2 regions of the Pseudoalteromonas sp. Z1A6 genome follow, and region 1 is predicted to be linked to the other one. Evidence: predicted binding sites of a transcription regulator. Region 1 holds the regulator's gene; the other holds the start of a gene.
What was found. The regulator FliA, encoded in region 1, starts transcription of late flagellar genes. The targets are predictions, from matches to a motif close to CTAAAGNTNNNNNNNNNNNNGCCGATA.
Positions count from the first base shown of each region.

Region 2: GQR46_RS09235 (DUF4402 domain-containing protein) is a predicted target of FliA. The motif match lies at 5,453-5,479, and genes of this name have one in related genera.

Region 1 is NZ_WTKW01000012.1:17,619-24,382, reverse strand. Features, by position in the region: gene flhA (flagellar biosynthesis protein FlhA) at 1-1,737, shown strand, start outside; gene flhF (flagellar biosynthesis protein FlhF) at 1,759-3,240, shown strand; gene GQR46_RS01545 (MinD/ParA family protein) at 3,233-4,093, shown strand; gene GQR46_RS01540 (RNA polymerase sigma factor FliA) at 4,120-4,830, shown strand; gene cheY (chemotaxis response regulator CheY) at 4,871-5,254, shown strand; gene GQR46_RS01530 (protein phosphatase CheZ) at 5,272-6,045, shown strand; gene GQR46_RS01525 (chemotaxis protein CheA) at 6,061-6,764, shown strand, end outside.
Region 2 is NZ_WTKW01000115.1:917-7,680, reverse strand. Features, by position in the region: gene GQR46_RS09255 (SPOR domain-containing protein) at 1-532, opposite strand, end outside; gene GQR46_RS09250 (hypothetical protein) at 543-3,401, opposite strand; gene GQR46_RS09245 (fimbria/pilus periplasmic chaperone) at 3,469-4,299, opposite strand; gene GQR46_RS09240 (DUF4402 domain-containing protein) at 4,309-4,791, opposite strand; gene GQR46_RS09235 (DUF4402 domain-containing protein) at 4,795-5,397, opposite strand; gene GQR46_RS09230 (SPOR domain-containing protein) at 5,513-6,067, opposite strand; gene GQR46_RS09225 (SPOR domain-containing protein) at 6,438-6,764, opposite strand, start outside.

The DNA of each region.
Region 1 (6,764 bases):
TTGGTCGTATTTTTAATCCTTATTATTATTAACTTTGTGGTAATTACCAAAGGTGCTGGGCGTATTTCTGAGGTATCTGCACGTTTCACCCTTGATGCAATGCCGGGTAAACAAATGGCAATCGACGCCGATTTAAACGCTGGTTTTATCAGTGCTGAGCAAGCGCGTGACCGCCGCGAGGAAGTAACTCGCGAAGCCGATTTTTACGGCTCAATGGATGGTGCGAGTAAATTTGTAAAAGGCGATGCCATTGCAGGTATTGTTATATTAATCATCAATATTGTTGGTGGTTTATTTGTCGGTATGATTCAACATAATTTGAGTTTTGGCAACGCAATGGAAGTATATACATTACTTACCATTGGTGATGGCTTAGTTGCTCAACTCCCTTCTTTACTGCTTTCAATTGGTACCGCGATTGTTGTAACACGTCAAAATGAGTCGCTCAATATGGGTGATCAATTTAAGAAACAACTAGGTAACGAAAAATCACTCTTTATTGCTTCAGGTATTTTGATCATCATGGGTTTAGTGCCTGGTATGCCGCATTTTGCTTTTTTAAGTTTAGGTGCGTTATTGGGTTATTTAGCTTACTACACACAGCAAACTAAGTTAAAAGCCGCTGCAGCAGAAGCCGAAGAAGCCGCCAGTGGCGGAAGCGCTGCAACAGGTATTGCCAATAAACAAGAGCAAAAAGAACTTGGTTGGGATGATGTTCAGCAGGTTGACGTAATTGGCCTAGAAGTAGGTTACAGATTAATTCCGTTGGTAGATCAATCTCAAGGTGGTGAGCTACTTAATCGTATTAAAGGTGTACGTAAAAAGCTTTCTCAAGAACTTGGTTTTTTAGTACCACCTGTTCATATTCGCGATAATTTAGAGCTTGATCCAAATGCTTACAGAATAACGCTAATGGGTGTTTCAACCGGTGAAAGCGAACTTAAACATGGCGACGAGCTAGCGATTAACCCAGGGCAAGTATTTGGTCCTATTAAAGGGGTTGAAACTAAAGATCCTGCGTTTGGCCTTGATGCAGTATGGATCAAGCCTGATCAAAAAGATGAAGCGCAATCACTAGGTTATACCGTTGTAGATTCAGCCACGGTAGTCGCCACTCATATTAGCCAGTTATTAACTAACAGTGCGGCGTTGCTACTAGGGCATGAAGAAGTTCAAAACCTGCTTGATATGCTTGCTAAAAGCCATCCTCGCTTAGTAGAAGGACTAGTACCTGATGTGCTGCCATTAACTGCAATTGTAAAAGTACTGCAAAATTTATTGAATGAAGGTGTAGCTATTCGCGATATGCGCTCAATTGTTCAAACCCTTGTTGAGTATGGTCCGCGTAGCCAAGACCCTGATGTATTAACGGCTGCAGTGCGTATTTCTCTGCGTAGGTTAATTGTTCAAGATGCGGTGGGCATGTCATCAGAAATCCCTGTCATAACCTTGGCACCTGAGTTGGAACAGATGTTGCATCAGTCATTACAAAATGCAGGCGATGAAGGTGCCGGTATTGAGCCTGGACTTGCAGAGCGACTTCAAGTGTCATTGACACAAGCGCATCAAAATCAAGAAATGGCCGGTGAACCTTCTATATTGCTAACGTCAGGAATGTTACGCACTGTGTTATCTCGTTTTGTTAAGTACACCATTCCAGGATTGAGAGTGATGTCTTATCAAGAGGTACCAGACGAAAGACAGATCAAGATTGTTAGCTCTGTAGGCCAACAATAAGATTTTAACAGGGGTTGAATCATGAAAATTAAACGTTTTTTTGCTAAAGATATGCGCACAGCACTTAAAGAAGTTAAAGATGAGTTAGGTGTTGATGCGGTTATTATGTCAAATAAGAAGCTGGCTAACGGTGTAGAAATTGTAGCGGCAGTTGATTATGACAAAGCAGCCCCTAAAGTAGCAGCGCAACCACAACGTACTGTAGAGCCGCGTGCTCAAGCACCACAGCAAAGTATGCATAATTTTGTAAAACCAGAGCCTCAGCGTGCCAAACCAGAGCCGCAGGCAAAAGTGGCTGACAGCCTACAAGCTTTATTAGAGCGCCAATCACCGCGTCCTCGCTCCCCTGAACTTGCATCAATGTTTTCACAATCAGGTATTGATACTACAGATAACTATCAAGAACCAGTTATGGAACAGCGTACTAAAAATATGTTTGCTCCTGAAAATGCAGCGCCAGTTCGTCCACAAACTCAAGCGGATAGCTTAGGTTTTGATGATTTAGACAGCGACTTTGATGATTTAGATAGTCCAGTAACTGCTCGCCAACAAACACCCAATAATGAAAGCGAAGAAATGACAACAATGCGTGAAGAAATGAACGCAATTCGTCAATTGCTTGAGCATCAAGTATCGGGCTTAATGCAGCAAGATATGGCGCGTCGCGATCCAACACGCGCTTGCATGGTTGACCGCTTAGTCGGTATGGGTATTGATAAAGAAGTAGCGCAACAAATGGCATGTTTTGTACCTGATGATGTATCTCGTAAGCAAGGCTGGAAAGCGTTGTTAACGATGGTCGAAGATCAAATGCAAACAACCAATAATGAAATACTTCGCCAAGGTGGTGTATATGCGTTAGTGGGTCCAACAGGTGTTGGTAAAACAACAACAGTTGCTAAGCTTGCAGCGTTAGGCGCACAAAAATATGGCGCTGATAAAGTGGCCTTAATAACCACTGATACATACAGAATTGGTGCTTATGAACAGCTTGCTACTTACGGCCGTATTATTGGTTGTGGTGTAAAGCAAGTTAAAGATGCTAATGAATTAGCTGAAGTTTTATATCATTTACGAAATAAACGTCTAGTATTAATTGATACAGCAGGTATGAGTCAGCGAGATTTACGTTTAACTGAGCAGTTAAACACGTTAATGCGTAACCAACGTGTGGATATTCGCAGCTACTTAGTACTAAGCGCGACGGCACAAATTAATGTATTACAAGAAACAGTACGTCACTTTAAAAAAGTACAGTTAAGTGGTTGTATTTTCACTAAGTTAGATGAATCATTAAGTTTGGGTGAGATTATTAGTATTGCGATTCAAAATCGCCTTCCAATAGGGTATCTTACTAACGGTCAACGAGTGCCAGAAGATATTCGTGTTGCAAATGCTGAAAAACTAGTGAAAAAGGCTGAGCAGTTATATTTAAAAAGAACAAAAGCACAACATTCAAGGCACCAAGCAGTGGCGCCAAGTACAGTAGGGATGTATGATTAACACAGTATTAGATCAAGCAAGCGGCCTGCGCAAAATGAGTCAAAACAATAACAACGGCGTAAAAGTTATCGCTGTAACCGGTGGTAAAGGTGGGGTGGGGAAAACAAATGTTTCTCTAAATACCGCTATTGCACTAGGGCAACAAGGTAATAGAGTATTAGTGCTGGATGCTGACCTAGGTTTAGCAAACTGTGATGTGATGCTTGGTTTACGTGTAGAGCGCAATTTATCACACGTTTTGTCAGGTGAATGTGAGCTTGACGAGATTTTAGTTGAAGGGCCTGCTGGTATTAAAATTGTACCTGCTACATCGGGCTCGCAAAGTATGGTTGAATTATCGCCATCTGAGCATGCCGGGCTAATTCGTGCATTTAGCGAATTGAATACCGAATTTGATATTTTAATTGTAGATACAGCCGCTGGTATTTCAGACATGGTGCTAAGCTTCTCACGAGCAGCACAAGATGTAATGGTTGTAGTGTGCGATGAACCAACATCAATAACCGATGCTTACGCACTTATTAAAGTATTAAGCCGCGAGCACGGTGTTTATAAGTTCAAAATTGTTGCCAATATGGTCCGCAGTATGCGTGAAGGCACTGAATTGTTTGCAAAACTATCTAAAGTTACCGATCGCTTTTTAGATGTTTCAATGGAGCTAGTAGCAACGGTTCCTTATGACGAAAATATGCGCAAAGCAACACGTCGCCAAAAGGTGATTGTTGAGCTCTTTCCAAGTTCGCCAGCCGCTCTCGCGTTTAAAGCGCTGGCGACAAAAGCAGTTAAATGGCCAATACCAAATCAACCATCTGGGCATTTAGAGTTTTTCATTGAGAAACTAGTAAACGGCTAATTATGACAACATTGGTGAATAGAGCTATGGGATATCAATCAACACAAAACTTAAATGTGATTGTTGAGAAACATGCATCACTTGTTAAAAAAGTGGCATGTCATCTAATTGCTCGATTACCACCTAGCGTTCAGCTTGATGATTTAATTCAATCAGGAATGATAGGTTTAATAGAAGCTTCAAAAAACTTTGATGCAACAAAAGGCGCAAGCTTTGAAACCTTCGCCGGTATTCGTATTCGCGGGGCTATGCTTGATGAAATGCGCCGTGGTGATTGGGCTCCTCGTTCAGTACACCGTAAAAGCCGACAAGTTGCAGAAGCAATTACTGGGCTCGAAAGCAGTCTGAATCGCGAACCAACAGATACAGAAGTTGCTGAAAAACTTGAAATTTCACTCAATGAGTACCATCATATTTTAAATGATGTTAATACCAGTAAAGTATTAGGTATAGAAGACCTTGGTGTAGATGAGGATGTTATTACTCCCGTAGGCCAAGATTTAGCGCTAGACAAACCTTTTAATAATGTTAAAAATGATCGGTTTAATGAGTCTTTGCTAAATGCAATAAAGTCATTACCAGAGCGTGATGCAATGGTACTTTCTTTATACTATAACGATGAAATGAATTTAAAAGAAATAGGACATATACTCGATGTAAGTGAATCGCGTGTAAGTCAGATACATGGTCAGGCGATGATTAAGCTTAAAGCTAAAATCAATGACTGGATAAACTAGTAGTAAGTAAACTAAGGTTAATACCTCACTGGGGGATGTTTTGGATAAAAACATGAAAATTCTTGTAGTTGATGATTTTTCAACGATGAGACGAATTATAAAAAACCTATTACGTGACTTAGGTTTCACTAACGTTCAAGAAGCTGATGACGGGTCTACAGCTCTGCCTATGTTACAAAATCAAGTATTTGATTTTGTGGTTACAGATTGGAATATGCCGGGAATGCAAGGTATTGACCTTCTAAGAGCAATTCGTGCAGATGATAAGTTAAAACATATCCCTGTATTGATGGTAACGGCAGAAGCTAAAAAAGAACAAATAATTGCTGCAGCGCAAGCTGGCGTTAATGGTTATATTGTTAAGCCATTTACGGCTGGAACATTAAAAACTAAATTAGAAAAAGTATTTGAACGCTTAGGCTAATGATGGGGGAGAGGCTTATGTCAGCACCAGCTGCGCCTCAAATAACGTTAGAACAAGCTCGTCAACTCGTCATTTATTTAGAAAACGATGAGCAAGATAAAGCTAATCAGTTGATTTTAGAGACAGCTTCGCAAGAGCAGTCTAAATTATTTGCTGAAGTTGGGAAGTTGACTCGTCAACTGCACGAAGCACTTAAAAGCTTTGAGCTTGATACTCGCTTAACTAACATAACGACAGATGCGATTCCAGATGCTAAAAAGCGGCTTAATTATGTTATAGAAATGACAGAAAATGCGGCTAATAAAACAATGGATGCTGTTGAGGCTAGTTTACCTATAGCTCAGCAACTTGCAGATGAAATATCTCATATCAAACCGACATGGGATCGTTTAATGAGCCGGGAGATTGAGCTTGGTGAGTTTAAACAACTTTGCCATAGTATCGATGAGTTTATGAATAACTCTCATCATAAAACGGATGAGCTTCAAAGCTTAATGACAAATGTACTAATGGCTCAAGACTATCAAGACTTAACAGGTCAAGTTATTCGCCGTGTTATAGAACTTGTTAGAGAAGTAGAAGAAAGCTTACTTCATCTTTTAACAGCGTTTGCTGAACGAGATGACAGTGACAACACAGCGAATAAAGTAGAACAACAAAAAATAAAAGAACCAGTTGCCACACAAACTTTAGCAGGTCCTGAAGGCCCTATTATTGATAAAGAATCGCGTAATGATGTTGTATCTGATCAAGATGAAGTCGATGATCTTTTATCAAGTTTGGGCTTCTAAGAGGAGAGTAACTGCATGTTTGAAGTCGATGAAGATATTTTACAAGACTTTCTTGTAGAGGCAGGAGAAATCCTAGAGCTTTTATCTGAACAGTTAGTTGAACTGGAAAATAATCCAGAAGATACCGAGTTACTAAATGCCATATTTAGAGGCTTTCACACTGTAAAAGGTGGTGCAGGCTTTTTAGCTATGACAGAACTTGTTGATGCTTGCCACGGCGCTGAAAACGTATTTGATTTACTACGTCAAGGCGTGCGAACGGTCAATTCAGAGTTAATGGATGTTATTTTACAAGCGCTCGACACCATTAATGAAATGTTCGCGACTATCCAAAATAGGGATAAGCCAGAACCAGCAGATCCTGAGTTACTTCAAACCCTCCACATTTTGGGCCTACCTCCAACAGAAGCCGAGCTTAACGGAGTCGCTTCAGAAACTGACGTTGAACAACCTCTTGATGAAGTAGTTGATACGCCAATAGCTGATGAGGAAGATCCATTTGCATTTGATGAAATGTTTAGCGGAACTCCTTCGGTTAGTGATGCTGAAATAAACGAAATCACTGAAGATGAATTTGAAAACTTACTTGATGAACTACACGGTAAAGGACAAGGTCCTGCAGTTGAAAAGCCAGTAGCAAGTAGTAGTGATTTTAATGGTGATATTACTGATGATGAATTTGACAGCTTATTAGACGAGTTACATGGAGTTGGCAGTTT
Region 2 (6,764 bases), on a different contig from region 1:
CTATGTATGCGCCTAGCTTTAAGCGGTTATACATAACTCCTTTTACATTTATTGTTTCAACATTCATCACAAAATTATCGCCTAGTAAGCTAGGAAGCTTTTTTTGAAGTTGCCTAAAAGCTAAAGAGAGTTGTTCTTTTTGCGTTATTGAAAGCACTTGTAAAGCAAATTTAGGATCAACTGGTTTTGTTACTTGTAAATTGGAGCGATTAATTGTGTTGGTATTAACGATTTCTGCTTTTATTACTGGTGCATTTTTCTGCTCATTTTCTTTTGCAATTGTATTGAGTTGCGATATTAGTAAGCTTAAGTCGTCTTCAATAAGTAATAAACGCGCAAGTTCTGGCTTCATATTTTGCCACTGCTGGGAGCTTGTTTTTAAAGTTTCAAGTTCTTGCTTTGTTATTTTTACGTAGCTTTTTTCGTCAGTTACGTTGGTCTGAGTAGCACTACCATCAATTGCTTTATTATTCGCACAACCATAACTTAGCAACATTGCACTGATTAAAAATATACATTGAACTCTTTTCATCCTAATTCCTTTAATGGAGTATTTTATGTGTTTCAACAACACACTTTAATCCTTGCGCTTTTACTGAGTCGCATACAGAAATAAGCTCTGGCGAACTGTTTGTTGCGTACGCTAAGGCTAAAATAAATTTATTTTTAGCTTTATCATGCATATAAAAAGCTTCTTGCTGCTCTATTCGTGGTGCTATTAAACGGTAATAAATTTTTAAGATATTTAACGAACTAAAACTTCCTGCATTGGCAATGCTTCCAGTTGTTGCACTGAGCGCCTTTAATGTTAAATCAACGCCCATTACTCCATCTCCTTGAGGCGATAAATTAACTGTTATATTTTGAGTGTTTTTTAGCTGCTTGCGTTGTTTATATTCATCATCAATTACTGCTTTATACTGCCCCGGTTTAAGGTCTGTAAATAAGTAATAGCCATCATATGCTGCTTGAGTTTGTGCAACTTGATCCCCTTTCTCATTCAACAGCGCTATATTTGCAAAGGGTTGGATCTGTGTTGTATCACCTTTTTGTTGATAAACAACTCCCTCTACTTCACTGGCATTATTTAATGCGAAGTCCATATACTCTACAAAACCAGCCCTTGGTGTAATAGAAAAACCCTCATTAGCTGGTATTAAAAACGGATCTTCAAAACTATTTCTATCCAGTATTATATCTGTTGTACGATTTGCTGGCATTGAAGTTAATAGCGCAACGCCGTGTTCGTCTGTAATTGCTTGACGATAATTGTGAACGCCTTTTACTTTTACGCCGGCAACGCCGTGCTCATCATCATCCATAATACCGTTATTATTTTGATCTAAAAATACGCGTAACATTAAGCTACCCGTGTTAGTTAAGGTGCGCTTAGAGACAAAATATGTATTATGTTCAACATCAAAACCTAAGCTAAAACGGCTATAAATGCCGAGCCGCCAATCATCGTTACTGTTGTAGTTTAAGTTACTCGTTAAACTAAACTTGTCGCTTTGCCAATTGAGCCCTAATTCGGCCGATTGAATATTATTACGAAGTGAATCAGTTAAAGTAAGTTCCGCTTGTAAATCTCGGCCCAAGTTGCGGCTAAACTCAGCCTCGTAACTAACAAGCTCACTTACTGGCGATATACTATAATCTATACCAAACCTTGTGTAGGTTCTCCCAAAGCGCTTTTGAAAACGTGTTGTTCCAAAATTACTCTTAGAGCTATCGTCTTGTTGCCACAGCAATTGGTTACTTAGTGCAAATCCTGAGTATGAGTAGTTGAACTGGTTGCGTACTTGTTTAAAGCGCCCTCTAGTATCACTATCGTCATATAGGATGTTATTTTGATAAGAAAGGCGTCCATAGGTATTATTCATTAGCCCACCAGCTAAATTTATTTGGTAGCTGTTAAAATCTTGCTGCTGTTCGTCTGTACGATTTGTAGCGCTAAAAAGTAGTGATTGTTCGGCAATTTGAGTTCGGGCTGTAAATTCAAATTCTTGTTCATTGTTATTATTTTTTTCAACATTCGCATTTAATAATAATCGGTCAAATAAGCTTATGTTGGTACCAAATGCATACTTAAGTAAATCGTCATCTGTGTTTTTTTGACCTGATGTAGCAGTGTATACAGATATATTATCTGTAAGCCCTTGCTCATATCTACCCGCAATTTGCCAACCCTGCCCCTGCGAGCTTGAAACATTGTTATTTAGTAATTGCTTGCCTTGTTCAGTAACCGACAATTCATAGTTACCTTGTCCCTGCTTAAGTTGATTTCCGTCCACAAAGTAATAATCACTTTTACGCTCAACTTGACCTTGAGGCCCATAAAAAATAAGCTCAAAATTATTAGCTCCGAATAATAGGTTTATATTATCAAAAATATAACGCCCATCTGCGAGGCTAAGCTGCTGGTCTATTAATATTTCATTACGGTACAGTTCTACATCCCAACCTGGCTGTATAGCACCGCTTAAGTTAACTTGATTATTGACTATTTTTCTATTGGTTACATTATTAGAAACTTTAACACCTCGGGCATACTGACTACTGTAGCTATTGCCAACTTGCGTGGCGATAACATCACCAAAAGATATTTCAGTAGGCATGAAGCTGTTTTTTATTTCTTTGTCTAAGTTTTGCTTTGTAAACGTTAACCTAGAGTTGGTAAGTAAGTCAGTACTTCGTCCAGACAAAAAATACTCTGCAGATAAATACGCAAAGTCTTGAGTGCCTAAAAGTGAATAGTTCGTAGAATGTCTATCATCGCTCGCGGTAAAATTTAGTTGTAAGTCGGCAACCGGAGAAGATAGCGCTTTATATGGGCTAGCTTTCCATGGCAGCGTAGGTGGCGATCTTTTGTTAGGTGATTTAAGGTTGCGCGACTGTCTGTATCTTTGTTGTTCAACCGGTAAGGGGCTATCTGAGCTTATAAGTAATTCTAAATCTGGGTAATCAATATTAAACTCTAGATTTAAAGCATTATGTAAACTTTGAATATCTACATAAATATCATCTTCAATGGTAATTTGATTTTTTGCTAATAAGTAGCTCTGTGTAGGACTAGTAAATACAGCGGGTGTAACCGCTGCATTTAGAAAAAGAGGTTGTTGATTTGCTCCAACACCTTGAGCAATTCGATTGCTAGCATCAACATTCATTGCAAATTGTAGAATATCAAATAAGTCGCTTAAACTAACTTGTACACTTTGCTCGCTTTTAATTGCTGCAACTTCACCTAAGTAGTATGAGTTTAAATAAAGCGAAAGTATTAATAACTCGCCTGTGGCGATTCGCTGTTGCTGATTTTCTTTGTTTTTATAATCAATTACTTCAACGGGCTTAGTTAGCTTTAGTTCAATTGCGCGTAGTGTTGTTAAAGCATCCTCCACGGAAGGATTAGCTATTACACTATTACTAAGCAAACTACTTATGCTTAGTAATAGTGCATACAATAAATTATTTAGCGTCATTCACTGTTAAAACATTAAGTGATTGTGAGGTTAAAGGCAGAGTGTATTGTGCAAATGTAAGGTCTTTATATTCTTGACTGCCTTCATATTTAAAAATGACTTTTCCTGCTTTATCTAAATTTTTGTCACTAAATAAACTAAGGGTTACAAACGCATTATCTACTTCTGGATAAATACTTAAATTACCAATTTCTGCAATTTTAACTTGCTCGTTATTACTATCAACAAAGTAAGCACTTAATTTACCGTAGCTACTAAACTTACCTTCTCGTTTTATATTCAATAAAAACTGAGGACGTTGATTGCTTTCATTTAGCACTAGCTTAGCTTGTTCTATGGCAACTACTGGCTGTTTAATGTCTTTACGTAACAAAATAGGTATACTGTAGCTCATAATCATATTAACTTTTATTGAGCTTGTTTTATTAGTATTTTCACCAGGCAATGCTTGAAATAGAAGATGAGAGCGGTACTCACCAGAAGCTAGGCCTTTAGGTTTACGTATTGCTATTTTTACTGTTTGTTTTTCACCAGGTGCTAAACGCATTTGTTTTGGTGACAAACGTGCCATTGAACTTAAACTTTCGCTTGTAGCCTCTGCCAACTGTATGTAGCCACCGCTAGGTTGCGCTTGCTTCTCACTCCATAAAACACGATATGTTTGATATTCATCACCCGCATTAATTACGGTAACTTTAGCGGTTCGTTGACGTTCATCAAAACTAATACGGGTTGGAGAGATAAGTAAATTTGCGTATGCATTTTTTCCTAAAATACATACACTCAGTGCGAGCAGCACTACAACTTTATAAAGCATGTTTTTCCTTTAGTAATCAATCGTAATTTCTAATTGGGTGTCAGTAATAAAACTACCATCTAAGTAACTTTGGCTAGTCCCTGTCGTTATTAAACGGCCACCTACTTTGAGTAAAAGCTCTCCAAACTCATCGCTAGTTTGCGTTCTTGGTAAATCCACTAATACAACCGAAAACTTGGCACTATTAGCTCCTAGCGCTTCACTTTGCAATGTAGAGTCACTCGTTTTGTTAAACGATATTTGAGTAAGGGGAGGTAAATCGGTAAATAAAAGTTCTGCGGGATTCCCCTCAGTTAATACGTAAATATTACCAAATGTGGTTGTTTCACCTTCATGGCTAATGGTTATAGAGCTTAAAGTATTATTTTGAGGGATAACTAAAGTGCCAAAATTAAGCGCTTCTTGTTGTATGCTTGCGCTATAGGCTTGCTCGCTAAACATTAACGAAAGCCAAGCAGAAACATACAAAAAGCGCATTGTTTGTTTAAACACTAATTAATATGACACTTCAATATTAAAGCTACCAGAATACTCACCATCAGGGTAATCCACACTTGATGCGTTTGATGAAGTAGAAAGAGTCGCGCCTATATTAAATGATACAGCGCCATCAACGCCAGCTTGTAGGTTGGGCGTAGCACTTGTATATAATCCACCAGCATTAGTACCGCTCGTTATAAAGTAAGTCCAAGTACCTACAGTAAAATCAGGTTCATTTAACCCTTGACCAGCTAAAGGTTGTACTAAAGTATTTACTGGGTCGCTAATGGTTAAAATAGAATTTGGTACTACATCTGACACACTAAAAGCACCCGCTTCACCACCTTCAATTATTGATATAGTTGCCACATTACCAGCAGCGTCGTCTTGCGAGGTAACATTAGTTGCATCAGGATCAGGATTAATTGTAAGCGTAGCTTGCAGATTGCCTGTAGGATCTGAAATAGCACGAATAGTACCAAAATTTAAATCGTTATCTTTTGTGAGTACTACAGCATTTTGTACCGTTACTTTCGCTTCAAATGACTCTGTAGCAGCATAAGTGCTAAACGAGCTGACCACGGTGGCTACAGCTAATGCAGATAAATAAAACTTCATGCTAAATCCTTATAAGAAAATGGGCTTTATCAAATATTTGCCCAACTATAGTTAGTATCGACTATTAGTACAAATACTTTAATACTATATAAGTTTAAAAGGCCTAATTTATTAATTATATTGGCTTTCCGACAAAAGCAGCAATATTACATGCTTGATCAAGCTGATTAGCTAAATAACAAAACGCACTTACTTGAGCATCGTTTTTAAATGGACCTACACGTAATCCATACAAAGTCATATTATTATTTTTACGTTCAAACATAGTAAAATTAAATTGAGTAAATGCACTGGGGTATAATTGCTTAAGCCTTTCGACTCTTGCTTTAACAAGCTCTGGCTTTAAATACCAACCAAGCTGTGCTCCAATTTTAGTTTCATCTGTTAAGGTGAGTTCTGAATTTTGTAAGTTTGGTGTTTTTACTTCGGGAGTGTTATTTAGTGCCGTCGGTTCCAAATTCTGTGAAGGCTGATTACCATAGGTGATATCGGTTTTATTTTGCATGAGTAAAGGAGGGTTTTCAGTTAATTCACTTCGAGACGATAACGCCATAATTAACAGCTGTAAATCATCTTCCATAGCAGTTAAACGACCAATGCTTTCTTGCTGTAAGTGCCACTGCGAAACATACTCTTTTAGTTGTTTATCAGTAATTAAAGAATGCTGCACGCTCTCGTTATTTACAGTTGCGCTGCTACATCCATATAAATAAAAAGATAAGAATAAAACTGATATTAAATGACAAGACTTAAAATACCGCATTGCAAAAGCACTCTACTAACCAAGATAATAAATCAAAGCAAATTTTGCGCCACTTTATAGCAACTTTTTAATTAAGTAGTCTATCTTGAAGTAAGAAAAGCCATATCGATAACAAGGCAAAATTTCATCATTTAGTTGGTATCACTAATTGCTGCTGCATTGCCCTACCTCCTGCATTCATGCAGTCGTATATCAAAAATTATTAGCGAAGTTAGCATCAGGTCTAATCCTTCAAATTGATTAGGTATTATTGCAGATTGATATTACATACTGTGAGCTAAAGCTTTACTGGCTTATCAGTGTAGTTACTTACTATGCAATCGAGTTTATATAACTTGAATACGTCACAGTCTGCTTTTGCATTTTTAAAGTTTTGGTAAGAGCCAAGTTTTAGCCTGTAAAACATTTTGTCGTTTATTTTGGCGGTTTCTACGTTAGTCAATATTTTGTCTCTAAACAACGGTGCTGCTTTAGTATTTAGCTCTTGCCATGCTTTAGCCACACCTTGCTCTGAGTCAACCGAAGCTACCTGTAAAGCAAATACATGTTTAGGTTTATTTAATTTTACAGTTTGTTTTTTATTACTGTAATTTTGTTTAACTTG